One region of the Rossellomorea sp. H136 genome, then DNA from elsewhere that is predicted to be linked to it. Evidence: riboswitches for the same ligand, from Rfam matches in the RefSeq annotation. Region 1 holds a riboswitch; each other region holds the start of a gene.
What was found. A riboswitch is a leader RNA that binds a small molecule or an ion and turns the genes downstream of it on or off. The one in region 1 is predicted to bind S-adenosylmethionine.
Positions count from the first base shown of each region.

Region 2: linked by a shared signal. The riboswitch ahead of ACYH0O_RS09140 (2,3-diketo-5-methylthiopentyl-1-phosphate enolase) and the one ahead of ACYH0O_RS21385 (homoserine dehydrogenase) in region 1 are both predicted to bind S-adenosylmethionine.
Region 3: linked by a shared signal. The riboswitch ahead of ACYH0O_RS23980 (sugar ABC transporter substrate-binding protein) and the one ahead of ACYH0O_RS21385 (homoserine dehydrogenase) in region 1 are both predicted to bind S-adenosylmethionine.

Region 1 is NZ_CM166371.1:4,193,474-4,203,741, reverse strand. It holds gene ACYH0O_RS21390 (DUF2254 domain-containing protein) at 1-1,071, opposite strand, end outside; SAM riboswitch class I at 1,332-1,442, shown strand; gene ACYH0O_RS21385 (homoserine dehydrogenase) at 1,591-2,841, shown strand; gene ACYH0O_RS21380 (aspartate kinase) at 2,887-4,083, shown strand; gene ACYH0O_RS21375 (L,D-transpeptidase family protein) at 4,158-4,652, opposite strand; gene ACYH0O_RS21370 (spore coat protein) at 4,779-5,417, opposite strand; gene ACYH0O_RS21365 (LysE family transporter) at 5,549-6,178, shown strand; gene ACYH0O_RS21360 (YqcI/YcgG family protein) at 6,243-6,989, shown strand; partial or broken gene ACYH0O_RS21355 (amino acid permease) at 6,995-8,303, opposite strand; gene ACYH0O_RS21350 (arginine deiminase family protein) at 8,429-9,373, shown strand; gene ACYH0O_RS21345 (diaminobutyrate--2-oxoglutarate transaminase) at 9,795-10,268, shown strand, end outside.
Region 2 is NZ_CM166371.1:1,806,648-1,816,915, forward strand. It holds gene ACYH0O_RS09130 (carbon-nitrogen family hydrolase) at 80-862, opposite strand; gene ACYH0O_RS09135 (aminotransferase class I/II-fold pyridoxal phosphate-dependent enzyme) at 985-2,169, shown strand; SAM riboswitch class I at 2,220-2,322, shown strand; gene ACYH0O_RS09140 (2,3-diketo-5-methylthiopentyl-1-phosphate enolase) at 2,434-3,648, shown strand; gene ACYH0O_RS09145 (2-hydroxy-3-keto-5-methylthiopentenyl-1-phosphate phosphatase) at 3,648-4,310, shown strand; gene ACYH0O_RS09150 (methylthioribulose 1-phosphate dehydratase) at 4,307-4,954, shown strand; gene ACYH0O_RS09155 (1,2-dihydroxy-3-keto-5-methylthiopentene dioxygenase) at 4,951-5,463, shown strand; gene ACYH0O_RS09160 (aspartyl-phosphate phosphatase Spo0E family protein) at 5,679-5,924, shown strand; gene ACYH0O_RS09165 (MarR family winged helix-turn-helix transcriptional regulator) at 6,165-6,623, shown strand; gene ACYH0O_RS09170 (M3 family oligoendopeptidase) at 6,800-8,494, shown strand; gene ACYH0O_RS09175 (YkvI family membrane protein) at 8,634-9,665, shown strand; gene ACYH0O_RS09180 (DUF6254 family protein) at 9,739-9,858, shown strand; gene ACYH0O_RS09185 (DUF2254 domain-containing protein) at 9,902-10,268, opposite strand, start outside.
Region 3 is NZ_CM166371.1:4,780,652-4,790,919, reverse strand. It holds gene ACYH0O_RS23985 (CTP synthase) at 336-1,940, shown strand; SAM riboswitch class I at 2,141-2,247, shown strand; gene ACYH0O_RS23980 (sugar ABC transporter substrate-binding protein) at 2,343-3,428, shown strand; gene ACYH0O_RS23975 (sugar ABC transporter ATP-binding protein) at 3,445-4,980, shown strand; gene ACYH0O_RS23970 (ABC transporter permease) at 4,949-5,938, shown strand; gene ACYH0O_RS23965 (DUF2529 domain-containing protein) at 6,220-6,753, opposite strand; gene ACYH0O_RS23960 (response regulator) at 6,957-7,319, shown strand; gene fdaB (class IIb fructose-bisphosphate aldolase FdaB) at 7,500-8,360, shown strand; gene fsa (fructose-6-phosphate aldolase) at 8,537-9,178, shown strand; gene ACYH0O_RS23945 (UDP-N-acetylglucosamine 1-carboxyvinyltransferase) at 9,371-10,268, shown strand, end outside.

The DNA of each region.
Region 1 (10,268 bases):
CTGAAGTATGACTCGGACTCTTCCTTCCTGGTCAATCAAATATGGAGTGAAGGATAAGTGATCTTCTACAGTCAGCATAAGGTCAGCCATTTGATCAATCGTATTAGAGGCCGTTTTGGGATCATCATTACCGAGAGCTTTGATTGCAACTTCAGCCAGCTTGTGAATCCCCATTTGCAGGTCCTGGATTTCGGTCTCTTTATGCCCCATTTCAATGAAAGTGAGATAGAAACCATCCGAAATATCGTTGGTCTCAGGTCCCCAAATACTCATGATTTCATTTCCGGCCAATATATAATCTCCAACTTTGTAATGAAGCTGAATGATGAGGTTATCCTGCATAGCCCGTTCGATCATTCCATGGAAATCGATTAACTGAATATATCCCGATTCCCTTGCCTGTAAGTGAATGATGTTCTCCTTCTCATGTTCCATAAGGTCGCCATTTTCTGTTGTTCGATGGGTTTCTAAATCATTTTTTAACGTCTGGTTTATCATCACTTCAGAAACCTGCTTCATATTGTACGTAATATTGTGTACCTGCATCCAGGTAGAAGCATGGTTAATGAAGAAGATGAATGTGACAGCAGTAAGGAATGCAAGTCCGATCGTCATGATCGGGGCGGCAACAAAAAGTTCTTCCTTTGAATCTCCTATAAAAAGAAAGAGGAGCAGTACATATACAAAACTGCCATTAAAAATTCCGAGGGCATGCTGTGTGTGATTGTCCGAAATGAAGTCCAGGAGCATCCTGGGGGAAAATTGACCACTGAACATCGTGAGTACAACAAGCAGTGAATTCAAGGTGAAAGCACTGAGCGTCAGGATAGCCCCGATGAGTGTACTGACAAGCATGCGTGTAACAGATGCATTCATACTTAAGAAATCGAATGTATACTGCGAGATGTCAGCATACAGATCTAAATAGAGGGTGAGTGCTACAAGCAGCATGGAAAAACAAATATAAAAGAACGGCATATACCATATGGTCAGCCGAATCTCACGCATTCTCTGCCGTTTGGACATGACCATATATTTTCTGATGGATAAGGGTAGCATTTTTTTTAGCATAATAGATCCGGTTCCTTTCAAATAAAGGGATATGGAATAGTTTTCCCCGGCAGAACATGTTAAAACGTCTCTTTGCTAATTAGATTGATAAACTCCTAGACAGGGTTCAAACTTAAGTAAACCGATAGGGAATGAAGCTATCTGTAACATTAGAAAGAATTTTTTAAAAATACTAAAAATAGTATTGACGAGGGAATAAATCCCCTTTATAATCCAATTCATACTCAAATAGCAAGTAATACCAAAACGAAACATTATATCTCTTATCAAGAGCGGCGGAGGGATAGGCCCGATGAAGCCCGGCAACCTACAGGATCACACTGTAAAGGTGCCAATTCCTACAGATTCTATACGGATCTGGAAGATAAGGGGAGGAGCATGATCATTCAGCCCTCTTCTTAAAAGAAGAGGGCTTTTCTGTATACCCTCTTTCTTTTCCGCTCACATCCCTCAAGTGGATCTTCAAATGGAATGAATCAATTTTACGTATAAAGTGAAAATTCGATAAAAGGAGGCTGAATGATGTCAACGATTAATGTGGCACTTCTGGGGTTCGGAACGGTAGGGCAAGGGGTCTGTGAAGCAATCGATACTCATCAGGACAGATTGAAGGAAATACTAGGTAAAGAGGTAAAGATAAAGGCGATACTTATTAAAGATCCCACAAAAGAGCGAAGTATTGAATCATCCATTACCGTCACAACGGATTTCCAAGAAATCCTGGATATCCCGGACCTACACGTGATCTTTGAAGCGATCGTGGGGGAAGAGCCTAGCTATACGTATTTAACCGAAGCCATTGAGAAGGGAGTTCATATCGTCACGGCCAATAAAGAGATGTTTGCCAAATATGGTCCTGAGCTATTGGAGAAGGCGAAAAGGAAGGGTGTATCGGTCGGATTTGAAGCGACGACAGCAGGAGGAATCCCGGTGATCGGCAGTATCAGGCAGCTTCTGAAGGTGAATGAGATCAGACAAATTCAAGGAATTCTTAATGGGACGTCCAACTTCATCTTATCTCAAATGAGAAAAAGAGGTCTTGCCTTTGATACAGCCTTAAAGATTTCTCAGGAGAAGGGATACGCTGAAGCCGATCCGACAAATGACATCGAAGGCCATGATGCGTTCTATAAATTGCTAATTTTAAGTCAAACAGCATTTGGCAGACAGCCCGATTGGAAGAGTATTCGACGTAAGGGGATATCCCACCTGACTGCAGAGTGGCTCCAGGCAGCGGAATCCTTTCGATTACGGTTTAAACACGTAGGTTCTCTCTGTCGGGATTCAGTCGACCATATCAAGGGAGAAGTAGAGCCCATCCTTGTCCATGACACCCATCCTTTTTACGGTGTGGAGGATGTGGAAAATGCTATATCCCTTAAGGGGAGTCTTGTAGGAAGGATTACCCTGCTTGGTCCGGGAGCTGGAAAATTGCCTACAGGCAGCGCCATGGTAGAGGATTTTCTGTCGTTGATAGAGAGAAAGTATACCAGCTCTGGTGAAAGTACCGTGAATGCGGGAGAGGTTCTTGATAAGAGCAGTAACCAGTGGGTCTTAAGAATCCGTGAAAATGATGATTATCAAAACTGGATCCCGTCGTTCATCTTAAAGGATCGTATTCAACTGGGCGATAACTTGTACGTATTTGTTGAAGGCTCGAAAGACACACTGGAATCGCTCCTTCGCACACATGACCAGATTCAAGCAGTTCCTATTTTAAAAGAAATTCCGTTGGAGAATGAAGTGAAAACTGGTGTTGCTGTTTCTTAGAAGTAATCTTTTATAAATAAGGTCTGAAGGAAAGTAGGGGTATCATTGAGTATGATCGTTCAAAAGTTTGGTGGAACCTCTGTTGGTTCTACAGATCGAATCAAGCGCATGGTCTTTCATGTCATGAAGGAAAGAGAAAAAGGCCATGATGTTGTCGTAGTGGTATCAGCAATGAATAAAACGACTGATACACTCGTAAGATTGGCAGGGGAACTCTCTGCAGAGCCAAGTAAGAGAGAGATGGATATGCTCTTAAGTACCGGGGAGCAGGTGACGATCTCCCTTTTGACAATGGCCCTGCAGCATAAGGGGCTGGAAGCCGTATCCCTGACAGGCAGACAAGCGGGAATTCAAACCGATGGAGTATTTGGGAATGCCAAGATTGCCTCGATCAATACCGATCGGATTAAATCTGAGTTATCAAAGGGACGAATCGTCGTGGTAGCCGGTTTTCAAGGAATTACGGATAAAGGAGAGGTGACTACATTAGGGAGGGGCGGTTCCGATACGACGGCAGCTGCTCTTGCTGCCGCTTTAAAAGCGGATAGGTGTGATATTTATACGGATGTAGATGGGGTGTATACGGCGGATCCGCGAATCGTTCCCCGGGCAGCGAAAATTGACACCCTCTCCTATGATGAGATGCTGCGTTTAGCCACCATGGGAGCTGGTGTCCTGCATCCGAGAGCGATTAAACATGCGAGAGAACATTATGTACCGCTTGTGGTTTGTTCCAGTTTGACCGAGGGGCGTGGGACCGTCATTAGTGGAAGAACACAGAGAAATGCCCCTATTGTGGGAGTAGCCTACCAGAGTGATATCTCTGTTCTGACAATCATTGACTGTAATGGTGGAGAGTCACTGATTCTTTATGATCTCGATTCCCATCATATTGAAACAGAAATCATTAAATACGAGGAAAACCTTGTTCTCATCGTTAAAGATCAGGATTTTCATGAAGTGAAAAGAATTGTTGGACAATATAATCAGGCATACTCTCATATTGAGGAAAGAGAGGACCTATCTAAGGTTTCCGTGATCGGTCGGATCAACTCATCACATGAGGTGAGAGAAAAGGTCACCAACGTTTTTCATGACTACCATATTGCAAAGGCATCCATTTGGGAATCCCCGGTAGGATTAAGTGCACTGGTTGATAGATGTGATGTAGAAAAAGCGGCCAGAGTCCTTCATATGCACTTCGGTTTGGACTATGTAGAATCAAGGAGAGCTGTTTTGTAGGGAGGCCAAACATTCTGTCTATAAGTAGGTTTCAATTATAAAAAGTGTATAGGGACTCCTATACACTTTTTCAGCTATGGACTAATCAAAACAGGTGTACCGATTGGAACGAGTCCCGCTAACTCCTCAACGTCTTTGTTATACATTCGTATACATCCCCTCGACACGGCATTTCCAATCGAGCTTGGGTCATTGGTTCCATGAATCCCATAACTTTCTTTCGATAAACTCATCCACATCGTTCCAAAGGGTCCGCCGGGATTTGGTGCTTTGTTAATGATGATGAATTCCCCAATGGGAGTTTCAAAGAGTACTCTCCCCACTGCAATGGGGTACTGCTTGATTTGAACCCCATCCTTGAACAAACGCAGCCACCGGTTGTTAACAGAAACCTGAATACGGTAAGGGTTATTGGTTGTATCCGGAATCCCAGGTATCGTAATCGTTTGACCTGGATAGATCACATTCGGATCAATACCGGGATTGGCATTAAGTATGGCAGGTAACGGGGTTCTGTAATCTCTTGAAATTTGACTAAGTGTTTCTCCCATCTTGACTGTGTGAATCAGCTCAAACACCTCCCAATTTCACTCTCCCTCTATCCTATGTGCGTGAGAGAAAGTCGTTCAAGAAGATGAGTAAGTGAAAAAGCCTGCGCCTCTTAAATGAAAGAGGAGACAGGCATCCATCCAACGTTATTGAGGCATGTTTTGTTGTGGAACGGTTGTATAACTTTGGAGCATAAGGGTCATATCCTGGTCGTTTAATTGAGGAACCTGATAATAGCCGTGTTTATTTTGATAGAGGAAAATCTCATAGCTCATTTCAATGAAATTCGGGACGCTGTCAGCTACGACACGGCGTAAGACAGGGTTTGTCATCTCAAGGGCTGTCATGGCAAGAAGCATAGCCAATGATTTAGTTTGTCCCAGCATATAAGCGGATAAGCCTTTATCGGAAAGGTCGTTGACCGATTGATTCGGTTTTTTAGGTGCTCCGGGCTTGATACCGTATGTGGTGGTATTGGTTTGAGTCATTTTGTATTGCTGGGTCGGAACGATAGGGTCATGCCCTGTCGAAAAGCTGCCGACGATCGTATTATATATAGTTGTGACGAATGTTGACTGGCGCTTAAGTATACTTTTAAGTTCAGGATCCTGAATATGCTGATCATACATTTGATACTGATCGAGCATGCTGATGATCCCTGCTATGATCTCATGGGCATCAAAGAGCTCATGTCCCCCATGGTTTTTACTTTGAGTGTTCATCATATTCGGTGGCATCTGATTTCCAGGTGATGTCATATTCGATTGTTGTCCTTGATTTTGCATCTGTTTTTTCCTCCTTGAAAATAGCATCGATAATTAGAATATCCTTATTAAGCACAATTATGTATTTCGGTTTAATACTTGGCAGCCTGTCCGAATACACTAGGAAGAAGTTAATTTGAAGGTGGTAGAAGATGAGTATTTTCATAAGCTATATCATTTTGGGATTATCGCTTTCTGCACCTATGGGACCGATAAATGCCGCTCAATTGGACAAGGGGATCCGCTTCGGCTTTTTCCATGCCTGGCTTGTAGGGGTAGGGGGGATGGTAGCGGACGGGATCTTTATGCTTCTTATTTATTTCGGAGTTTCTCAATTTATTGATACACCGGTCATTAAATTGTTCTTGTGGGCATTCGGGTTCATTGTATTGACGTATACAGGGATTGAAAGCATCCTGAAATCGGGATCCATTACAAAGCCCTCTCATCAAACTCTGAATGAAACGAAAGGAAAAGCTTTTCGCACAGGATTCTTTATGGCCATTTCCAATCCATTAAGCATTCTGTTTTGGCTTGGTATCTATGGGTCTATATTAGCTCATACTTCCGGTTCCTATGAAGCTGGACAGCTCTTCCTGTATAGCATGGGGATCTTTCTTGGAATCACCCTTTGGGATCTAACGATGGCCGGTGTGGCTACTGGTGCAAGGAAACTGGTCAGTCCCATGATCTTGCGGGTCATCTCCATTATTTCCGGTCTCATTTTGATGGGGTTTGGAATCTCCTTCGGTGTCCAGGCCTGTCGATTAATATTCGGCTAGACAGACACCCACTAAGTTCCTTCCTAATAGGATAAATGTGTACTATTTAGGAGGGAACGGCTATATGTTATGGTCTAAAAGTTTGATCGATCAACAAGGCGAGGAACTCACCCCATGGCAACAAGCAGCCTACGCCCATTTCTCGTCTGTCATGTGCGAAGTAGAACACCCTTACCCATGTGTACCTGGAAAACAAGGCTTTCAGACGGATACATTACGCTTTGGATTTGCAGAAGATCCAAGAAAACAAGCAGCTTCTGAAAAACTTGCCTGCTTACTCAAACAATATGGTGAAATCTCAAGGGATACAGGGAAATATGCATCTCTTGTTGTCTTTTTTAATTCAGAGGAGATAGTGGCTGATAATCAATCGATTGATTCTTATCAGGAAATATTTTGGGGTTTATTGAATAAGATTCATGAATTGGATGAATCACCTTGGCCGGAAGATATCGCGAAGGATCCCCATCATCATACCTGGGAGTTTTGTTTTGACGGGGAGCCTTACTTTGCCTTCTGTGCAACACCTGCCCATACCATGCGGAAAAGCCGTTATTTTCCTTATTTTCTTGTAGCCTTCCAGCCCAGGTGGGTGTTCGATGAAATCAACTCTTCCACTGCATTTGGCCAGAAATTAAAGAAAGTGATACGGAAGCGGCTCATTGAGTATGATGAGGCAGACCCCCACCCAAGCCTTAAATGGTATGGTCAGGAAGACAACTATGAGTGGAAACAGTATTATCTTAGTGATGATGATTCGTCTCTATCGAAATGCCCATTCTTAAATATGCAAACGAAAATCAAGAGTTAAAGCGTTCAGGCTTCAGCTCTTTTTTCTTTTATTATTGTCACAATCGCAATCAGCACAATGAAGCCGATGCTTACAAAATATCCAATGCGACTTACATGATCAAGAAGTGTGCCGCTGATCGCCAATAAAATGAGGATGAGTGCAAAAGTTGTTTGGAAACGGTCCCACCAACCGGTGCTCATCAGCTTGTGATAGGAAGCAAGGATAAAGATCCATGTGTAAAGAAGCATGAGACCCGCTGCTGTAGTGATATACTCGAATAATTTATCCGGCAGTAGCATGGCGATCATAATTGAAGCAGCGACAAAAAGGGTGGTGAGTCCGAATGCAGGGAGGGGCACATTCCATTTCCCTTTTTTGGCAAAAGCTTTAGGAGCATCCCCTTCTTCTGCCAATGCCACCAGCATCGTCGTGACTGCATATAAGGAAGCGACCATGGTGGAGAACCCCGCAATAATCAGAATAGCGTTGAATACATGGGGGACCCAGGGAAGGTCATATTGTTTAAGGGCGGTTAGAAATGGACTTTCATCCGGATTGATCCTGCCTGCGGGTACGAGCTTTAATACTAGATAAAAGGATAAAAGGTAAAGGATGGTCAAGATAAGAAGCATGATATTCCCTGACTTTGGTGCATCCTTCGGGTCTTTAAGCTCCTGAGCCATCAGTCCCATCACTTCAATTCCCCCGAATCCATAAAAGGCAAAAAGAAGTGCGAGCCACAACCCCTTTCCATTTTGTGGCAGTATCTCTGTTAATGGAGATTGAAGCGTGTGGGCATTAGTACCGGTTCCTAACCACCCGAACATGGCGGCAGTAGAGATGATGACAAACATCACGATGGCTGCTACTTTCATGATTCCAAATAGATTCTCCATCTGTTCCACTTTCTGCACGCCCATCAAAATGACAAGTAATCCAATACCCGCAAATCCGGCAGTGAGCATCCACAGGGGGACGGCAGGAAACCAGAATTGGGCAAAAAGAGCAAGAGCTTAGCTGACTCCCCATAATGAGCATTTCTGCCGACCAATAGACCCATCCGATACTGAACCCTGCCCATGTTCCGTAAGCCTGCTTTGCATAAGTACGGAAGGACCCCTTTTCAGGATGGTGGGCCGTTAATTTTGCAAGGGCTTGAAACACCATCCATGTTCCAATTCCGGCCATTAAATAAGCAATCATAACAGAGGAACCCGCCTTTTGAATGGGGATCGCTGATCCTAGAAAGTAACCTGTTCCAATGATACAGCCCACCCCGATTAAAGAAAGCTGCCACCATGTAAGATTAGTTTGATTCGTGCATTTACTCATCAGTTTTCCACCTGCCTTTACCCCTCATAGTTTGACGTAGAGGTTAATGATTTATGTGAAAAGAGCAGAATGATTTACCTGAGAAAGGAGAGAGTAAATGTTACTGATACTAAGGGGGCTGGCTCATGGTAAAGATTCATCCGAATTGCTGGAGTGAACATGGAGAATTAAAGACGGTGATGGTATGCTCGCCTTCTTCATTGGATATACCTGATCAAAGAACGGCTGATTACGTTGGTTGGGAAAAACCTGTTAAACAGGAAATAGCGAAAGAAAACCATGAAGGTATGATGAAGGCAATGGAAGACGCAGGAATAACGGTCATTGATTACTCCCGGTTCTTAAAAGGAGAAAATGCTGAACTTAATCATCAGCTCATCAATAGGGTATTTGTAAGGGACCTGGCATGTGTATATGGAAATACTGTCATCCCGGGTGATACAGGGATTACAATGAGGGCACCGGAATACGTACATAGTCATGAGCTGTTTCAAACTTGGTTTGACGAAAAGACGTTTTCAATCAAGGAGAATAACCGATTGAAGGCATTGGAAAATGGGGATGTATTCGTTCTGAATAAAGATGCTGTCTTTATTAATACAGGAATGCGAACAAGCATTGAAAGTATTGAAGAGATCCAACAGGAGATCTTTCGGGCCGGTTTCTCGGAGATCGGGATCATCGACTTACCGCGAACCGGGGAAACCATGCATTTGGATATGAACTGCAATGTAGCCGGATCCGACCTTCTCATAGCCAAGAGCTATATGAGGCTCTTTCCAGTACAAATCATCACAGAAAATGGTGGCAGGTACGTGATGATGGAGGAATTCATCCGACGTCAGGGCTTCGACGTTCTATGGACGGATGATGTAAAACACACGGTTGCGGATATCAATTTTCTGAACTTGGATCCGGAGACCCTGTTAGTCAGCACCAAAGCCAATAAGAAGATATTGAAAGGGCATACGAAATTACGAGGGAAGAAATTGATAGAAGTCGATGTGAATGAACTTGAGAAAGGTGGAGGCGGGATAAGGTGTATGACGCTGCCCTTAGAAAGGAAATGAATCATTAAGAGCTGATTGGAACAAGTAGACTGGAGATTACTTCTCCGGTTTTTTTATTGTTCATTTTAGCAAAGATTGCTGTTTTCTAAAGGTAGATTTAATTGAAAATAACACCCGATCATTCTCATTTAAAATAAATTCACACTACTATTATCCCTGTTAGGGTGATGGGATAATAGACCTGCATTTCGCATTACGTAAAATTGTAAATGCTTAAATCTGTTAATGATTTCACTTAAAACCTTTGTATGAAAGGAATACGATGACACTTGATAGAATGGTGCCTTTCCCATACTAAATGACTAGAAGCAGATGAAATTAATTGAGAATAGTTATCAACTACTATTGACATTGATAATCATTATCAATTAAGATGACGTTGGAAGCAAAAGCAAATCAATCACGAAAGGAAGATTTGATTATGAATGTACAAAGTGCCATTTCAAATAGAGAATTACTGGACCAACAGGAGAGACGCGAGTCGAATGCGAGATCCTATCCGAGAAGAATCCCACTGGCAATCAGTGAAGCAGAGGGAATCTATGTAACGGACATGGAAGGGAATAAATACTTGGATTGCTTAGCGGGAGCAGGAACATTAGCGCTGGGTCACAATCATCCGACGGTCATTGAGGCCATGGAGCAAGTGATCCGTGATAAACGGCCATTACATACGTTAGATATTACGACGCCTGTGAAAGAGGAATTTGTGAATGAATTATTCTCCTCGTTGCCAGAAGCATTTCGTGATCGTGCGAAGATCCAATTTTGTGGACCGACAGGCGGCGATGCGATTGAAGCTGCGTTGAAATTAGTGAAGACGGCAACTGGAAGACAAAGTATTCTTACGTTTCAAGGAGGATACCACGGTGCTACTCACGGGACGATGTCCATC
Region 2 (10,268 bases), 2.4 Mb from region 1:
TTCAGAATGTTTCATTTGATTTGAATAGTACCATCGAAGTATTTTCCATGTCAACATTTTTATTGGAAAAATAACCTTTCTAATAAAAATCCGGTCTTCGATCTTGGAATATCGGAATCTTCTTTCGGACCTTTTCTACTTCCTGTAAATTGATTTCAGCCGTAACCAATTCTTCCATTTGCGATCCCTTTGAAAGAATTTCCCCCCATGGATCAATGATGAGGGAACAACCGCCAAATTCATTGTTCGGGTCACTTCCCACCCGGTTGCAGGCAATCACGAAGCATTGGTTTTCAATCGCTCTTGCCCTTAAGAGGGCCTGCCAGTGATCAATTCGTGCTGCAGGCCACTCTGCTACGACAAAAACAACCTTGGCACCTAGTAGAACTTGTTTTCTGAACCATTCCGGGAAACGGATGTCGTAACAAATCAATCCGGCCATCTCTGTGTCTTGAAGGGTGAAGATGCCATCTTCATGCCCAGGAAGTAAATAATGATGTTCATCCATTAATTTAAACAAATGGAGCTTCGAATACTGTTTCACCAACTTGCCTTTTGAATTGGTGACTAAAAGGGTATTGGACACCCCATCCTGCGTTTTCTGCGCAACAGAACCACCTACAATGTGAATAGAATATTTCTTTGATAGGGCAGACAGGAAGGAGATAGAGTCTTTTGCTCCTTCATCAGCGATTTCATCCATTCTTGTAAGGTCATATCCAGTCGTCCACAGCTCAGGGAGCACAACAGTATTACAGCCGTCGTCACTTGCTTTTTCAACCCATTGTTCTACTTTTTTCTTGTTTTCTTCGGGATGTCCGAACACAATATCCATCTGTGCAAGACCTATCTTTTGAATCATTTCGTTCACCTCATTAAGGACTTTTTGGAATTTATTCCTTTACATTCTTTACTTTCCGTTATATCATTTGTGACTAGAATTTGAAAGTAATTAATTTTCAAAAAAATGTAGTGGGTGAGTGTATGAAAACCTTTAGTAAAGCAAAGCGATTAGATTTATTACCTGAACAATTTTTTGCTTCCCTCGCTAAAACAGTGAATGCTGTGGTCAAAGAGGGACATGATGTCATTAATTTGGGCCAGGGAAATCCGGATCAACCTACTCCTTCACATATTGTGGAAAAACTGACAGAAGCAGCAGCTTCCCCGTCCAATCATAAGTATCCTCCATTTCGCGGTTTATCGTCCTTTAAAGAGGCGATTGCTACTTTCTACCTGCGTGAATATGGTGTGCAATTAGATCCGGAAACAGAGGTAGCTGTGCTGTTCGGAGGAAAGGCCGGGTTAGTTGAAATCCCTCAATGTTTATTGAATCCTGGTGATGGGGTAATGGTGCCCGATCCCGGTTACCCCGATTATTTATCAGGGGTAGCATTGGCAGAAGCACAAATGATAAAAATGCCTCTACGAGAGGAGAATGGATTTCTTCCCGATTATAGTGAACGCTCCCGTAACGAGCTGGAAAATGCGAAGCTAATGTTTCTGAACTACCCTAATAACCCTACTGGAGCGATCGCCACAAAATCATTCTTTGAAGAAACAGTCACTCTTGCCAATCAGCATGATATTTGTGTTGTACATGATTTTGCCTATGGAGCTATAGGGTTTGATGGAAATAAGCCCATAAGCTTCTTGGAAACAGATGGAGCAAGGGATGTGGGGATTGAGATTTATACATTATCGAAAACGTATAATATGGCTGGCTGGAGAGTGGGGTTTGCAGTAGGGAATAAAAGTGTCATTGAAGCGATTAACCTCCTTCAAGATCACTTATATGTGAGTCTGTTCGGAGCCATTCAGGAAGCGGCTACCACAGCGCTTTTAAGTTCCCAGGAATGTGTGCATGCACTGGTTTCAACATACGAAGAAAGAAGAAAACTATTAATCTCCGGACTTCAGGAAATAGGGTGGGATGTAAAAGCTCCACAAGGCTCCTTCTTCGCCTGGCTAAAAGTACCTGAGGGCTTCACATCTGTAGAGTTCTCTACTTATTTACTTGAAAAAATCAAAGTTGCTGTAGCCCCGGGTGTAGGCTTTGGAGAATTCGGAGAAGGGTATGTACGTGTAGGGCTCTTAACCTCAAACCAGCGGATAAGAGAAGCGGTTTCGCGTATAGAAAATTTAGAATTATTCCATAAAAGGGATTGACAGAAGTTATAATTGGTGCAATAATCCAACTGAAATAATGAATAATGAAATTCTTATCAAGAGCAGGCGGAGGGACCAGCCCTATGAAGCCCGGCAACCGACTTATTCAAGCACGGTGCTAATTCTTGCAGCAATAAAGCTGACAGATAAGAAAGAGTGACTTTATCAAACCTCTTCTTATTTGGAAGAGGTTTTTTGCTTGCCCAGGCTTATGAAATCAACTTGCGGCTAAGAATAGCAATTTCAAAAGGAGGCAGGACAACAATGAGTGAAGTGATAGCCACATATGAAATAAAAGGAAATAGTGGATCATTTGACAAAAAGGCAGAGGGGATCGCCCTGGGATTGACGGTCGGTTCATGGACGGACTTACCGCTCCTGGAACAGGACCAATTGCGCAAATACAAGGGGAGAGTCGTTTCCGTGAAAGAGTGGGAAGGCAAAGATGGCCCGAGAGGCAAGGTGGAAATTGGCTATCCCGGTCATAATTATTCAAATGATATTCCAGCCATCCTTGCTACGGTATTCGGCAAGCTGTCCCTTGATGGTGAAGTGAAATTAGTAGATATAGAGTTTTCCAGTGACTTGAAAAAAGCCTATCCTGGTCCACGGTTTGGAATAGAAGGAATCAGGGAGCTAGCAGGTGTACAAGAAAGACCCCTGTTAATGAGCATCTTTAAAGGCGTGATCGGCAGGGATCTTAACTACCTTGAAACTCAATTAAAGGCCCAGGCACTTGGGGGAGTTGATGTAGTAAAAGACGATGAGATTCTCTTTGATAATCCACTGACACCTTTCACTGAGAGGATCAATATAGGGAAAAGAGTGTTACAGGAGCTGTTTGAAGAGACAGGTAAGAAAACGTTGTATGCAGTAAACCTTACAGGAAGGACTTCAGAATTACGTGATAAAGCAAGAAAAGCACGTGAACTTGGAGCCCATGCCCTTTTATTCAATGTATTTTCTTACGGCCTGGATGTTCTTCAAGAGTTGAGGGAGGACCCTGAGATCGGATTGCCGATTATGGCACATCCTGCATTCGCAGGTGCTGTTGCTTCATCTCCTGCATATGGTGTGAGCTATTCTTTATGGTTAGGGAAATTCCTACGAATGGCCGGAGCTGATTTTTCTTTATTTCCATCTCCATACGGAAGTGTCGCATTAGAGAAGAGCAAAGCTATATCCGTAAGCCATGAGTTAACGAAGGATGACGATCATTTAAGAAGAGCATTGCCCGTACCGTCAGCAGGCATTCATCCTGCGCTTGTGCCCCTTTTAGTGAAGGATTTTGGTTTAGATTGTGTCATTAATGCAGGTGGTGGCATCCATGGTCATCCAGATGGGGCAATTGGAGGAGGAAAGGCATTCGTCCAAGCAATTGAAGCAGTTTTAAGGGGTGAGTCTCTCTCAGATGCAGCAGATACCCATGATGAGCTTCGTAAAGCACTATCCCAATGGGGAGAGGAGGTAAAGGTATAATGACGCGTCCGATCATTTTCTGTGATTTTGATGGAACGGTTACAGAAACCGATAATATCATCTCATTGATGAAAAACTTTGCTCCTCCAGAATGGGAACCTATTAAAGACGACATCTTAAATCAGTCATTGTCCATTAAAGAAGGAGTGAGCAAGCTGTTCTCACTTATTCCTTCATCACAGAAAGAGGTAATGGTTCAGTATCTATTAGACACAGCAGTCATACGTAAAGGGTTTAAGGAATTTGTAGATTATACAAAGGAACATGAGATTCCTTTGTATATCGTTAGCGGTGGAATGGACTTTTTTGTTCGTCCCTTACTAAAAGATTATGGGCCTTTTAATGGGATTTATTGTAATGAAGCAAGCTTTAACGACTCATCCATAGGGATTCATTGGCCACATCCATGCGATGATCACTGTGAAAGTAAAGGTTGTGGATGCTGCAAGCCTTCCATCTTGAGGAGGTTGTCTTTAACAGAAGATACTGAGGTCGTTGTGATAGGGGATTCTGTCACAGATATTGAAATGGCAAAGCTTGGAGATACTGTGATCGCCAGAGACTATTTGGCACATACATGCGAAGAAAAAAGAATCCCCTATCATCCGTTTGAATCCTTTCACGATTGCATGGACGTCATTGAAAAAGGAGTGAAAATATGAATTCCTATCAATCTCAATGGGAAGAGCTCGCTGTTATCAAAAGGGAACTGGCAGAGAGGGATTGGTTTATGGGAACGAGCGGGAACCTTGCGATACGAGTGAGTTCTTCACCAGTTACTTTCCTGGTTACGGCAAGTGGAAAGGATAAAAAGAAGCAAACCGATGAAGATTTCTTGCTTGTAAATGCTCGTGGTGAGGCTACCCAGGATACTCCTGCACGACCATCGGCCGAAACATTGCTGCACAGTAATGTTTTCACAGAAAGCTCAGCAGGATGCAGCTTACACGTCCATACTGTGGCAAATAATGTAATCAGTGAACTGTATGGAGATGAAGGTATCGTCACATTTAGAAACCAAGAATTAATTAAAGCGTGGGATAAATGGGAGGAAGATGATTCTTTATCCATTCCAATTATTCGTAATCATGCACATATCCCGACGCTTGCCGGGGAGTTTAAGTCGTTTATTAAAGCAGACAAAGGGGCGGTGCTCATTCGCAACCACGGAATAACGGTATGGGGGAGAACCGGTTTTGAAGCTAAGAAACTATTGGAAGCTTGTGAGTTTTTATTTCAATATCAACTCACTCTTTTATCTTTAACGAATACGAGGCCAATTACTAAAGGAGGAGTCAGAATATGACGACAATTAAAATCCAAGGGAAAAATCAAGTCATTGATAATCAGGAAGAAGTAGTGAAGTATTTAAGCGAACAAGGAGTCATATATGAGCATTGGAATATCGAAAAGCTGGTCGAAGGTCTAAGGAACCAATACGCTTTAACCGAAGATGATAAAGCGGAAATCCTGTCTACTTTTAAAGAGGAGATTGAAGACATTTCAGAGCGAAGAGGATATCAGGCTTGGGATGTGATCTCCCTGTCCGAACGCACACCAAATCTTGAAGAGCTTTTAAAGAATTTCCAACAGGAGCATCATCACACAGATGATGAAGTCCGTTTTATTGTAAACGGCCATGGTGTATTTGTCATTCAAGGGAGTGATGGTGATTTCTTTGAAGTGCATCTAAACCCGGGTGACTTAATTTCAGTCCCTGAAAACATCCGCCATTATTTCACATTAAGTGAAGACAAGCAAGTAGTTGCCGTCCGCATATTCGTCACACAGGAGGGCTGGGTACCAATCTATTAATATATTTTTCAGGATAGACAAAGAGTAGAATCGATTGTCTATCCTTTTGTTTTTATTAGGGGAGATATTTGGCGGAAAATGTCTAATTTAGAAACATTACTAGTTATTTTGTCTTGTTTTGCGAATCTATTTACTTTTCTAATAATACTTGCGATAATGCTCAAGTAACGATTTAACTTAATAAAGGCTAGGAGCTAAAAAGGAGTTTATTAGAAATGGGTCGTCTACTAAAACAGAAGTGGTTATTAATGAGAATTAATCAAAAACGTTCAGAAATGATTGGGTTGGGAGAGAGTTTAGGATTATGTGCAGCGGAGACAGTCAAATGCAGTCAGCAATTAGATCAGCTTTTGAACGACTATGAAAAGTGCACAAATAAGATCGTATCATTAACCCTCCAAGAAACATCAAACGAATTTGGGCAATACATTAAGAACTTATTAAAACGAACTGCTTCTTGAGACTATTCATCAAGATCTTCCCTCATCATTAAAGGTTTACCAGAGAAAACAAATCTCCGACAATATCCACACGAATACCAAAACAATCAACTTAATTTGTCGTTATTTGATAAACGAAGGACGGTGCGCAATATGCAAACCGTCCTTCGTTTATTAAATACTGAGGAGTCTATCATGTTTGACAATAACAGCTTTTATTTGTATAATATTTTGAAACTGAGATATTTAATTTTTAAAGGAATGAATGCCATGAATGAACCTCAGGATACGAAACAATCATTAAAGCTTTTCATTGTCTTGTCAAGAGCTTTCAAAGCCTTAAATGAAGAGATAAATAAAAACATTCAGGAGAACGGTTTAAACCCTACTGAATTTGCCGTCCTGGAGCTTCTTTATCATAAGGGAGATCAGCCTTTGCAACAAATTGGCGGAAAGATTCTATTAGCTTCCGGCAGCATAACGTACGTGGTGGATAAGCTTGAACAAAAGGGCTACCTAAAGCGCAATGCTTGTCCTAAGGACCGTCGGGTCACATATGCTCAAATAACAGAAAGCGGCAGAAAGTTAATTGATGAGATATTCCCCAATCACGAAAATCGTATTCATGAACTGATGTCAGCTCTTTCTCATGATGAGAAGAAAGAAACGATAGAAATGCTGAAGAAATTAGGATTATCGATTAAAGACTTGTCGTATTGAGTCTCCCTTTGCCCCGTCTTTCACGAGACGGGGCTTTTATTTTGTCTTAAAGCACGTCTCTTCCATATCGTTTCCATTATTTCTAATTCCTGAAATTCGATATTACAATAAACAGGAGATTTTCTATCGTAAGTCGAATAACTATAATCGGGATTATATTATGAGGAGGCAATAGTATGAAGTTTGATCAGTTTACATATGAAAGGCCCAGTTTAGAAGAGATTAAACCTGTTTTCCAACAATTACTTGAAAAATTCAAGTCTGCGTCCAATGTTCAAAATCAGGTGGAGGCCATGAAGGAACTAAATGATATACGCTTGACCATCGATACCATGCAAAATATTTGCTATATCCGGCATTCAATCGATACCAATGATGAGTTTTACAAAAAAGAGCAGGATCATATCGATGAAATGATGCCTGAGGTTCACGGGATGGTGACGGAATATTACAAGGAACTCGTAAATTCTCCTTATCGTAAAGAATTAGAAGAAAAGTGGGGAAAGCAGCTATTCGCTCTCGCAGAAAGCGAAATGAAGACTTTTTCTCCTGACATCGTGACTCTATTACAGAAGGAAAATAAGTTATCTTCCCAATATACAAAGCTGATGGCGTCTGCAAAGATTCCATTTGAAGGGGAAGAAAGAACTTTGGCTCAGATGGGCCCATTCACACAATCTATCAATCGGGAAACAAGAAGAGAGGCTGCTCAAGCGACCGTTGCCTTCTTTGAAGAGAATCAAGAAGAATTGGATCGTCTATTTGATGAGTTAGTCAAGGTGCGTCACACGATTGCTACTACTTTAGGGTATAAGGACTTTGTTGAACTAGGTTACTATCGCATGACGAGAACAGATTATACGCCTGATATGGTAAAGGTTTTCCGCGATCAAGTGAAGAAACATATCGTTCCTCTGGCTACTGAACTTAAAGAAAGACAAGGAAAGCGCATTGGGATAGGTTCGATGAAATTTTATGACGAAGGCTTTAAGTTCATTTCCGGAAACGCGGTTCCTAAGGGAGGTCCTCAGTGGATCATTGATAATGGCAAAAAGATGTACGAAGAACTGTCTCAGGAAACAAAGGATTTCTTTGATTTCATGATTGAACATGATCTCATGGATCTGGAAGCGAAGAAAGGAAAAGCTGGAGGCGGTTACTGTACGTATATTGCAAACCATGAGTCTCCATACATTTTCTCGAACTTCAATGGGACCTCAGGGGATATCGATGTTTTGACCCATGAAGCAGGTCATGCGTTCCAGGTATACTCCAGCAGAGGGTTCGATATCCCTGAATATATTTGGCCAACGTATGAAGCGTGTGAAATTCATTCAATGAGCATGGAGTTCTTCACGTGGCCATGGATGAATTATTTCTTCGAGGAGGATACAGACAAATATCAATTTTCACATTTAAGTGAAGCACTTCAATTTCTTCCCTACGGTGTGGCTGTTGATGAGTTCCAGCATTTTGTGTATGAGAACCCTGAAGCTTCCCCTTCTGAACGGAATGCCGCATGGAGAAAAATTGAAAAGGAATACCTTCCCCATAAGGACTACGACCATATTTCGTATTTAGAAAATGGGGGATTCTGGCAGCGCCAATCCCATATTTATAATTCTCCATTCTATTATATCGATTACACATTGGCTCAAATTTGTGCATTCCAATTCTGGAAGAAAATGAATCTTAATCGTGAAGAAGCGTGGAATGACTATATTGCCCTTTGTAAACTCGGGGGAAGCCTTTCATTCACAGGGCTTGTAAAAGCAGCCAAACTCGACTCTCCATTCCAGGAGGGGACTGTTGAGGAAGTCATTGAACCGATAAGACAATGGTTAAATGGAATTGATGATCAATCATTATAAAGTAAAAGGGCAGCCGCATTTTTTATGGCTGCCTCTTTTGTTTGGGTTCTGCTACAATTCCGGAAGAATTATGTTCTTTTGCTTCTGATTTTCCGTGCTTGTACATAAGGTGAAGTAGAAGGTTGTCAGAGGTGATGGGATGAAAAAATTAGCTGGGTCTTTTCAAATAGCTGCCGTTTATGTTGGTACCGTTATCGGAGCCGGATTTGCAACAGGAAGGGAAATTGTAGAGTTTTTCACCCGGTTTGGCTTTGTTGGGTTTATTGCGATTTTATTAAGCGGGTACTTATTTATTACAATGGGAACGAAGATTATGCTGAAGTCCCATGATATTAAAGCAAAGTCCTTTGAAGAATTTAATGAATATCTATTTGGAAAATGGTTTTCTAAGTTTATGAATATCGTCATGATGATTATGCTGATCGGGGTTTCAGCGGTAATGCTTTCAGGAGCGGGGGCTGTATTTCAAGAGCAGCTTTTGCTACCAAAGCAATTAGGGATACTGCTGACGATCGGACTTGGTTTCATTACGATGATGGTTGGGATCAAAGGGCTTTTTGCAGTCAATACGTTCGTTGTTCCTCTTATGATTGTCTTTAATCTTTTCTTGATGGTTTATTCTGTAAGAAACGCTGCATTTTTAGACGCATTTCTTTTGATACCTCATGCTGAGGATGGATGGAAATCCGTAGTAGCACCTTTTTCATACGTGGCCTTTAATCTGGCCATGGCTCAAGCTGTACTCGTTCCCGTTGCCGGCGAAGTGAAAGACCGGGAGACCATTAAGTATGGAGGATATCTAGGCGGTTTTTTCCTTACAATGATACTTATTTCCAGTCATATTACCTTAGTCATGATCCCGGATGTGACACAATACCAAATTCCAATGGCTGTGGTGATGAAATCCTTTGTAGCCGGCTTTTATATTATTTATATCATCATCATTTATGGTGAAATTTTCACTTCCGTGATCGGGGGAGTATTTGGTCTGGAGAAACAATTAACGAATTATTGGAAGGGCTCTTCGTTACTGACCTTTACGGGTATCTTTCTGATGATCTATTCGTTAAGCTTTTTTGAATACAGTGAACTTTTGTCCTATTTATACCCGCTCTTTGGGTATATGAGCTTATTATTCATCATCCTTCTTTGGATGAAACCCAATAAATAATCATCAATGTGAGAGTAAAATGCGGGTCTGCTGCTCATGTTAATAGAGACAAATGAAAAAAGGAGTGGCGACCATGACGCAATCAAAACACGAAAAAGAAAGACAGTGGAATGTAAGAAAACAGGAACAGCATCCTCATGGCAAAGTATCATCCTTCAAGGAGCTTTCAGAAGGAAAAAAAGGAAAAGAATAAGAAAAAACGGATGCTTCGGGCATCCGTTTTTGTTTGGCTCCAATTACTCTTCTTTCTGATGATGGTAAGAGTCGCTTGTCTTATATTGTTCGGGGAAATATTTATTTCTCACTTCATCCTTATCCCAATTCGGTTGTCCGGAAGATGCAGCCAGTTCATCAAGATGTCTCATGATGTACTGCATGTCGAGGTTTTGGAGGCTGTCATAGTCGATTCCTTCCAGAATATAGTCTTTAAACGTCCAGACCATGCGCTTCGTTTCTTCGCTATTGTTTTCCCCTATCATTCTCAGTGAACGCAGAATTTCTGCAATTATGGATATATCTTGCTTCCCATAATGCCTTAACTGGTAAAAGCTTCGGTATAAATAATCTACAAAGGTCGGCTGTTCCAATATGATTCGCACTTTG
Region 3 (10,268 bases), 590 kb from region 1:
TATTTTATTTGGGCTCCTTAAAAAAGGACGAATTATGTATACAATGCTCCCCTTACATGTTTTGTAAGTGGGGCTTTTTTTATTTTATAAGAAGAAAGCTTTGCCGTAACAGGGTATTGTCTATTCCTTTATGTGTGGCGGATCGATTCTTTAAGACCCCTTACATTTTTATGTATATTGATAATAAGAGGCTGTCTTTTAACTGGATTATGCAGATGAATTTATATTAAGAGAATGGACTTGTCCTTCTTTGAACAAGATAAATTCATGACATACCTACAATAGACACCCTCTACTTTTTTTGAACCAAACTTACTTTGAAGGGGGACATATACATGACTAAGTATATTTTCGTAACAGGCGGCGTAGTGTCGTCACTAGGGAAAGGGATCACAGCAGCGTCCCTTGGAAGACTATTGAAAAACCGTGGAGTGAGTGTCACGATCCAGAAGTTCGATCCATACATCAACGTGGATCCGGGAACGATGAGTCCCTATCAGCATGGTGAAGTATTCGTAACAGATGATGGTGCGGAAACGGATCTTGACTTAGGTCACTATGAGCGTTTCGTTGACATTAATCTGACGAAATATAGCTCTGTGACAACGGGTAAAATCTATTCAACTGTACTGAAAAAAGAGCGTCGCGGTGATTATCTTGGTGGTACTGTACAAGTTATCCCACACATCACCAACGAAATCAAAGAACGCGTATACCGCGCTGGACGCGAGACGAATTCAGATGTCGTGATCACGGAAATCGGTGGAACGGTCGGGGATATCGAATCTCTACCATTCCTTGAAGCGATTCGCCAGATCAAGAGCGATGTAGGCCGTGACAACGTGATGTACATCCACTGTACTCTTGTACCTTACATCAAAGCAGCGGGTGAAATGAAAACAAAACCGACTCAGCATAGCGTAAAAGAGCTTCGCAGTCTAGGTATCCAGCCAAATGTCATCGTCGTGCGTACAGAAATGCCAATGACTCAAGACATGAAAGACAAAATCGCGTTATTCTGTGATATTGATAAAAATGCTGTCATCGAAGCAATGGATGCAGACACGCTTTACTCTGTACCACTTGCGCTTCAGGATCAAAAGCTTGATGAAATCACATGTCAGCACTTGAAACTTAACTGCCACGAAGCAGACATGACCGAGTGGAATGAACTCGTTGATCGCGTGAAAAACCTGTCTCGTAAAACAAGAATCGCCCTGGTAGGGAAATATGTAGAGTTGCAGGATGCATATATCTCAGTTGTGGAAGCCCTTCGTCATGCCGGTTATCATTTCGATAGCGACATTGAAGTAAGATGGTTGAACTCTGAGCTGATCGACAGCGCAAACGTAGCAGAAAAACTGGCGGATGTAGATGGAATCCTTGTACCAGGCGGTTTCGGTGACCGTGGAGTAGAGGGGAAAATCGCTGCGACTCAATATGCCCGTGAAAACAAGATTCCTTTCCTTGGAATCTGCCTTGGAATGCAGCTGGCATCTGTAGAATATGCACGTAATGTCCTCGGTCTTGAAGGAGCTCACTCTGCTGAGTTGGATCCTGAAACGCCATACCCGGTCATCGACCTGTTACCGGAACAAAAGGACATCGAAGATCTTGGTGGAACACTGCGCCTTGGACTATACCCATGTAAGCTGACGAAAGGTTCAAAAGCCTATACGGCCTATGATGGAGAAGTGGTTTACGAGCGTCACCGCCACCGCTTCGAATTCAACAATCACTACCGTGAGCAAATGGAAAAAGCCGGCTTCATCTTCTCAGGCACAAGCCCTGATGGCCGTCTTGTGGAAATCATCGAGCTAAGCGACCACCCATGGTTCGTCGCATCTCAGTTCCACCCTGAATTCACATCACGCCCGACACGTCCGCAGCCTCTATTCAGAGACTTCGTGGAAGCATCACTTGCGTATGGTGAGAAATAAGATTTCTTTCGGAACTGCTCTCCCTGGTTTGGGAGGGCGGTTTTTTTGTTATATTGGGTAATTTAAGAAAAATTAAGAAAAATTTTGTCAACTCTTCTTTAATCCTCTATAGAAAATTCCTAAAAAGAATATTGACAATATTCCCACATATCGTTAATATATCGATTATAGCGAAAGCGAACTATACCAAATTTCATAATCTCTTATAAAGAGTTGGCAGAGGGACTGGCCCGATGACGCCCGGCAACCTACCGTACACACGGAAAGGTGCTAAAACCTGCAGGAAGAATTTCCTGAGTGATAAGAGTACGTTTATTTATATATAAACCTCTTTTCTCTTGGGAAAAGGGGTTTTTTTATTTGAAAAATTGAGGTATATCACCTCGGGAGGAGAAAAGAAAGATGAAAAAAACGACATCATTACTCGTATTACTCGCACTTATTTTCAGTTTAGTGGCTTGTCAGCCAAAGGTATCCCAGGAGGCGGACGCAGACAGTGGAGATAAGAAGGAAGCAACGTCTGATCATCCGTTAGCCAATAAAAAGATTGCCCTAATTATGCAAATCAATTTAGGGACATTTTCCGCTCAATACATAGAAGGTGTCAAAGAGCAGGTAGAGAAGTTTGGTGGAAAGGTTCAAGTATTTACGTCTGAAGGAGATTTGGCAAAAATGTCTTCTAACCTGGATGCGGCCATCAATCAAAAGTTTGATGGGATCCTTATCGATCATGGGACGAAAGAAGCACTGCAATCAGGGGTGGAAAAGGCGAAGGGACAAAGCATACCGGTTGTCGTGTTTGATGCGGATGTTGCAGCAGAAGAGGTGACGGTCCTCGAACAGGGGGATCAGCAAATGGCTGAACAAACCTTGACGAAGCTTTCAGATGAGCTTGGCGGTAAGGGTGAGATCGTGAAGATTTGGGTTGCGGGATTTGCACCGATGGAAAGACGCCAAGTGGCCTATCAGGAGTTTTTAGGGGGAAATCCCGACATTAAAGAGGTGGCAGCATTTGGAGCAGCTACTCAAAATACAGCACTCGATACACAGGCACAAATGGAGGCGATTCTGAAACAGTACCCGAATAAAGGTGACATCGATGCTGTCTGGGCTGCCTGGGATGAATTTGCGAAAGGCGCCGTCCGGGCAATCGAAGCGGCAGGGAGAGAAGAAATCAAAGTATATGGAATCGACATGAGTGATGAAGACCTGCAAATCATTCAAAAAGAGGGAAGCCCGTGGGTGGCATCGGCAGCCGTTGACCCGAAAGATATCGGCCGCGTGCAGGTGCGTTTCTTATATCAAAAGCTGGGTGGTCAAGATACACCTGAGAAAGTAAAGCTTGAGCCGGTCTTTATTGAGAAAGAAGCATTGCCTGAAGAAACGATCACGACAGATCAATTACACGAGCATGTAGATGGCTGGGGAGCAAGTGAGCAAGGCTATACAGATGAATTGAAAAACCTTGAAGGATCGTTCACAGAATAGAAAGGAGTTAGAAGAGATGACGTCTCCACTGTTAGAAATGATTGATATCAATAAAACCTTCTCAGGAGTGAAAGCCATAAAGACTGCAAGCTTCGATGTGAAAGAGGGAGAGGTTCATGCTCTGTTGGGGGCGAATGGTGCAGGTAAAAGCACGCTGATGAAGATTTTATCAGGAGCCTATGTGCAGGACAGCGGAGACATCATCCTTCACTCTGAGAAAAGAGACTATCAATCTCCGAAAGAAGCGAAGGAGCATGGCATTCATTGCGTATACCAGGAAGTGGACACGGCCATTGTCCCTGAACTATCTGTAGCGGAAAATATCGTCCTTGATCGGTTCTCACAAAAAGGCTCCTTCTTTATTACAAAGAAGTCATTAAAGAAAGAAGCGTTGGAGGCACTCAGACGCATCGGGGCAGAAGCAATCCCCCTCGGGCAGCCTGCGTCACATTTAAGTCTCGCTGAAAAGCAGCTGGTGCTCATTGCCAGGAGCCTGCTTCAAAAAGCGAAAATATTGATTTTAGATGAACCAACGGCACCATTGAGTTCATCTGAGACGGAAAAATTATTCCGTGTCATAGAAGATTTAAAGAAAGAGAGAGTAGGGATCATCTTCATCTCTCACAGACTCCCTGAAGTATTTGAGCTTTCGGATCGCATTACAGTCATGAGAGACGGAGAGACCATTGGAACGTACGAAACCCACTATACCACCTCCCAGAAAATCATTGAAGCCATGCTTGGAGGAACATATAGAGAAGAGTTTCAGAAAAGAAGGCTGCCAATTGGTGAAACACTTTACGAAGTGAAAGGGCTGGGAGATGGACAAAAGGTAAAGGATATCCATTTATCCGTAAAAGCAAGTGAAGTAGTCGGAGTGGTAGGACTTGTGGGAGCGGGAAAAACCGAGCTTGCCAAAGCCTTATTTGGAGCATCTCAGGTAGAATCGGGTGACCATTTTCTGAAAGGGAAGAAGCTCAGAATTCACTCTCCCCGGGATGCCGTTCAAAATGGTCTGGCACTTATACCTGAAGAAAGACGAAAAGAAGGGTTGTTCATTCATGAATCCGTGCAGCACAACCTTAGCTTCCCTTCTTTAAGAAAAGTTTCCAACTGGTTATGGATCAACGGACGCAAAGAACGTGAGCTGGCCCGTGAAAAAATCCGATCCCTGGGAATAAAAACCGCTCATGAAGGAATCCAGGCGAACTTTTTAAGTGGGGGAAATCAACAGAAGGTTTCAATCGGAAAGTGGCTTTCAGATGAAGCTTCGGTGTTTTTATTTGATGAACCGACGAAGGGTGTGGACGTGGGAGCGAAGAAGGAGATCTTCTCTCTGATTCAATCCCTTGCAGAAAAAGAGAAGGGCATTCTCTACTTTTCCTGTGAAATACAAGAAATCCTGGCGATCTCGGACCGGATTCTCGTCATGTATGATGGCCGGATCGTCAAAGCACTGACAAAAGAAGAAGCAACTCAAGAACTCATATTGTTTTATGCTTCAGGAGGGATCCAAGCGCATGAAAGGCAAGATACTCGACTTACTATTTAAATACGGTGCCATCGTGTTGATGGCCGCAATTCTTATATTTTTCAGCTTATATAACCCATTTTTCTTCACATATGGAAATCTATCAGACATTCTCCGCTCAATTTCCATCGTCACATTGGTCGCCATCGGGGTTACCTTTACCCTTGTCGTGGATGGCTTTGACTTGTCAGTGGGTTCAACGGTTTCCCTGTCTACCGTTGTGACGGCTTCTTTGATGGTCTGGTATGAAGCTCCGTTGTGGATCGTGCTCCTTGTTCCATTGTTGGTGGGAGCGGGAGTCGGGTTATTCAATTCGCTATTGATCGTGAAGTTTGGAATTCCGGATTTGCTTGCTACACTAGGGGCCATGTATATCATTTCAGGTGTCCATCGGACGTATACAGAAGGATACTCGATCTACAATAATATGCCGATGACAACTGGTGGGACAGCACCTGGGGAATTTTCCGAAGCCTTCCTCTGGATCGGCCAGGGAAAGTGGCTTGGATTGCCGGTACCGGTATGGATCATGCTCGTGTTGGTCGGTATCGTCTATGTAATCATGCATTTCACGAGATGGGGACGCGTTTTGTACATGACAGGAGGTAACGCGGAAGCGTCTCGCTTATCAGGTGTCAGAGTGACGCGGGTGAAATTGATTGCCTACGTTCTCTCAGGTATATTCGCATCGATTGGAGGAATCCTGTTCACGGCCCGGGTCGGATCAGGACAGATGGATGCCGGTGCCCCGCTCCTGATGGAAGCAGTCGCCGCTGTGTTTGTCGGCTTTTCCGTCTTGGGTGCAGGAAAACCGAATATCCTCGGAACCTTCTTTGGGGCAGCCTTGATAGGAGTCCTCCTGAATGGATTGACGATGATGAATCTACCATACTATGCATTTGAAATAATTAAAGGAAGCGTACTGGTATTGGCATTGGCAGTGACGTATGTGCATGCCAGGAAGGTGCGTGGGGCTTGAATTTGTTGTGGGGAGAGGGCCTTTTAATGGTGCCTCTCTTTTTTTTGTGAAAATCAACCTTTGGTGCCACATGGAATCCAGTAGAAATGTGTATGGGAAAGGTTATCGACCGTTATCGGAATTTATCAACCTTCATATCGTTTTATCAACCGTTCTTTCATTATATCAACCTTATTTTCAAGATATCGATCGTTCTACAATGAACGACAACTTTCGCGGAGTGCGTCTATCAGAACATATCATTAAAAAACCCGTCCCCCAACCAGGAACGGGCCTATCTTCTACTCCTCAAACTCCTCCAACATCTCACGGATCACAAACCCAAGGGCAAAATAAAGATAAAGGGCCGCCATGCTGGAAGGAAAGCTCACCCGCTCACCGATCTCATCGCCTGGAAGCATGCCCTTGATCACTTTCGTATCTAAATGAACATCGGCTAAGTCCACCAGATTCTCTTCATTCTCTTCACCCTCTACCAACCCAGAGACTGCCGCGAATGGGACACCTTCATCAGCCAGTTTTTTCCCTAACTCCACGGCATCCTCATCAGTTGAAAAACGGCTGACGACTAATACTCGATCAGCTTCCGTCAGCGGGATGGAACCATTGTATCTTTTAGCGGAAGGAAGAGGTTCAGCTCCAAACAAGGCCTCGGCTGTGACAGCTTCCATTTCCCCGTAGCCCTTAATATAGATATTTCCTTGTCCGATGGCGGCTTGAGCCAGCAGGCGGGCACCGTCTTCGATTTCGAATTCCTGCTTATCATAAATGCGTTTGAACAGTCCAGTTAACTGTGTCGTGAACATTTTTATCATGGAATAAACTCTCCTTATATATTTGCTTCGACATTTGTCATCGTAACGCTTATTATAAAGGGGAAAAAGGTCTTAAGTAAAATCTTGATTAGAAGCAGGATTTTTTACAGTAAAAAGAGAATTAGTAATAAATATACAATTATTAGTCGGTTATTTAGCTCAGTAATACATAATTTACTTTAATACGAAGGGGATTGAGACGGATGAACGAGAAAATTCTTATTGTAGACGATCAATTTGGTATTAGGATTCTATTAAATGAAGTGTTACAAAAGGAAGGCTACCAAACATTTCAGGCAGCGAACGGAATCCAGGCGCTTGAAATTGTAGATCAGCATTCCCCTGATTTGGTTTTGCTGGATATGAAAATTCCGGGTATGGATGGGATCGAAATTTTGAAGAGAATGAAGCAGAAGGATGCAGATATCCGCGTCATTATTATGACTGCGTACGGGGAACTGGACATGATTCAGGAAGCAAAGGATCTGGGAGCGCTTACTCACTTTGCGAAACCGTTTGATATCGACGACATCAGGCAGGCTGTGAAACAATATATTCCAGCTTGATAGTATTATTTGAATAGTGAAAATAGTAGTATTTTTATCAATTCGCCTCTGCAGTTGGTAAAATCAATTCTGTTTTGGTATGATACAAGTGAAATTGTAAACAATGTCACATGGTGCTATAAATAACACCGCCATTTCTACTAGAATGGTTCACTGACTGAATAAAAGGAGGAAATTACTATGCCTTTAGTTTCAATGAAAGACATGCTAATTCAAGCAAAAGAAAACAGCTATGCGGTAGGTCAATTCAACCTGAATAACCTTGAGTTCACTCAAGCGATCCTACAAGCTGCTGAAGAAGAAAAATCACCTGTCATTCTTGGTGTTTCTGAAGGGGCAGCACGTTACATGAGCGGCTTCAAAACAGTTGTGAAAATGGTTGAAGGTCTTATGGAAGACTTAAACGTCACAGTACCTGTGGCTATTCACTTAGACCATGGTTCAAGCTATGACAAATGTAAAGAAGCAATCGATGCAGGTTTCACTTCTGTCATGATCGACGCTTCTCACGGTCCTTTCGAGGAAAACATTGAAATCACTTCTAAAGTGGTTGAATATGCCCACTCTAAAGGTGTTTCTGTTGAAGCTGAGCTTGGAACTGTTGGTGGGCAAGAGGATGACGTAGTAGCAGATGGCGTTATTTATGCAGATCCTAAAGAGTGTCAAGAATTGGTAGAGCGTACTGGTATCGATACACTAGCTCCTGCACTTGGTTCTGTTCACGGTCCTTACAAAGGTGAACCGAATCTTGGATTCAAAGAAATGGAAGAAATCGGTGCAGCGACTGGAGTACCTCTAGTACTTCACGGTGGTACTGGAATTCCGACAAAAGACATCCAAAAAGCGATCTCTTACGGAACAGCTAAAATCAACGTAAACACTGAAAACCAAATTGCTTCTGCTAAAGCGGTACGTGAAGTACTTGCAGCTGACACAGAAGTATATGATCCACGTAAATACATGGGTCCTGCCCGTGAAGCGATCAAAGCGACAGTTGCTGGCAAAATGCGCGAATTTGGTTCTTCTAACCAAGCTAAATAAATAGGTAATGTTTGGAAAGTCCTTTGTGTTAGATTACAGGCTTTCCGAATGTGGTAGAAATAGAATGAAGCTGTAGGATGGGACTGGCACCAGGAAAGGGTTGATACCTTTTTGGGTCAGTCCCTTCCGTTCATTAGAAGATGATTGAAAATTTTGTCGAAAATGGGGTAGAGAAAATGAAGTTTTTCATAGATACAGCAAACATGAGTGAAATTCAAGAAGCATTTGAATGGGGTATTCTTTCAGGAGTCACAACGAATCCGTCGCTTGTAGCGAAAGAAAAAAATGTAACATTTGAAGATCGTTTAAAAGAAATCACAGATTTAGTCCCAGGTTCTGTAAGCGCTGAAGTTATCGCGACAGACGCTGAAGGAATGATCAAAGAGGGAAGGGAGCTTGCAAAGATCGCGCCTAACATTACGGTTAAGCTTCCGATGACGCCGGATGGCTTGAGAGCGACATCTACTTTTGCTAAAGAAGGAATTAAGACAAATGTGACGCTGATTTTCAGTGCGAACCAGGCGCTTTTAGCGGCTCGTGCTGGTGCGACGTATGTTTCGCCTTTTTTAGGAAGATTAGATGATATCGGCCACGATGGTCTTGAGCTTGTTTCAAAAATCGCCGAAATCTTTGCGATTCACGGCCTGGAAACAGAAATCATTGCGGCATCGACCCGTCATCCACAACATATTACAGAAGCTGCCTTAAGAGGGGCACATATTGCGACAGTGCCTTTGAAAGTATTGAAGCAATTGTTCCAGCATCCCCTTACGGATAAAGGAATCGATGCATTCCTGAATGATTGGAACAACCGCTAAACTTAAGTCAATTGGTCCAACGAGAAAAAAATTCGTAAGTTCTATACATGTTTTGACGAAATATGTATAAACTAGTAGACAATACTTCTTAGAACGTCTTCTTTTGGAAAAATAATCCTTTTTGTTTTTGGTGTGCGGAGTCTGACAGCCAATGGGGCTTCCTCATCAATGAACAGTGGAAGGGAGTTTAATATGGAAAAGCTAAAAATTGCAGGAGGTTATCCCCTTGAAGGAACCATTAAAGTCAGTGGGGCCAAAAATAGTGCGGTAGCCTTGATCCCGGCAACCATTCTTGCTGATTCACCAGTCACAATCGAAGGGTTACCAGACATCTCTGATGTGCGGACACTGAAAGATCTATTAGAAGAGATCGGTGGATCCGTCAACTTGGAAGATGGGGATATGAGTGTAGATCCAAGTCAAATGGTGTCCATGCCTTTACCGAGCGGGAAGGTGAAAAAGCTTCGTGCCTCTTATTATTTAATGGGAGCGATGCTTGGACGATTCAAAAAAGCAGTCATCGGATTACCGGGTGGATGTCACCTTGGTCCACGTCCGATTGACCAGCATATTAAAGGCTTCGAAGCTCTCGGAGCAGAAGTGACGAATGAACAGGGTGCGATTTATTTGCGTGCCGAAGAATTAAGGGGTGCCCGTATTTACCTGGACGTCGTCAGTGTAGGAGCAACGATCAACATCATGCTTGCCGCTGTACGTGCAAAAGGCAGAACGATCATTGAAAATGCGGCAAAAGAACCTGAGATCATTGACGTAGCTACATTACTAAGTAATATGGGTGCGAAGATCAAAGGGGCAGGAACCGATGTGATCCGCATTGATGGTGTGGACGAGCTTCACGGCTGCCGTCACACAATCATTCCTGACCGTATTGAAGCGGGAACGTTCATGATCCTTGCAGCAGCAGTCGGTAAAGGCGTACTCGTTGACAACGTTATCCCATTACATATGGAATCAGTCATCGCCAAGCTTCGTGAAATGGACGTACCCGTTGAAACAAACGACGACCAGATCTACATCGGAAGAGCGGACAAGCTCAAATCCGTTGATGTGAAAACATTGGTGTATCCAG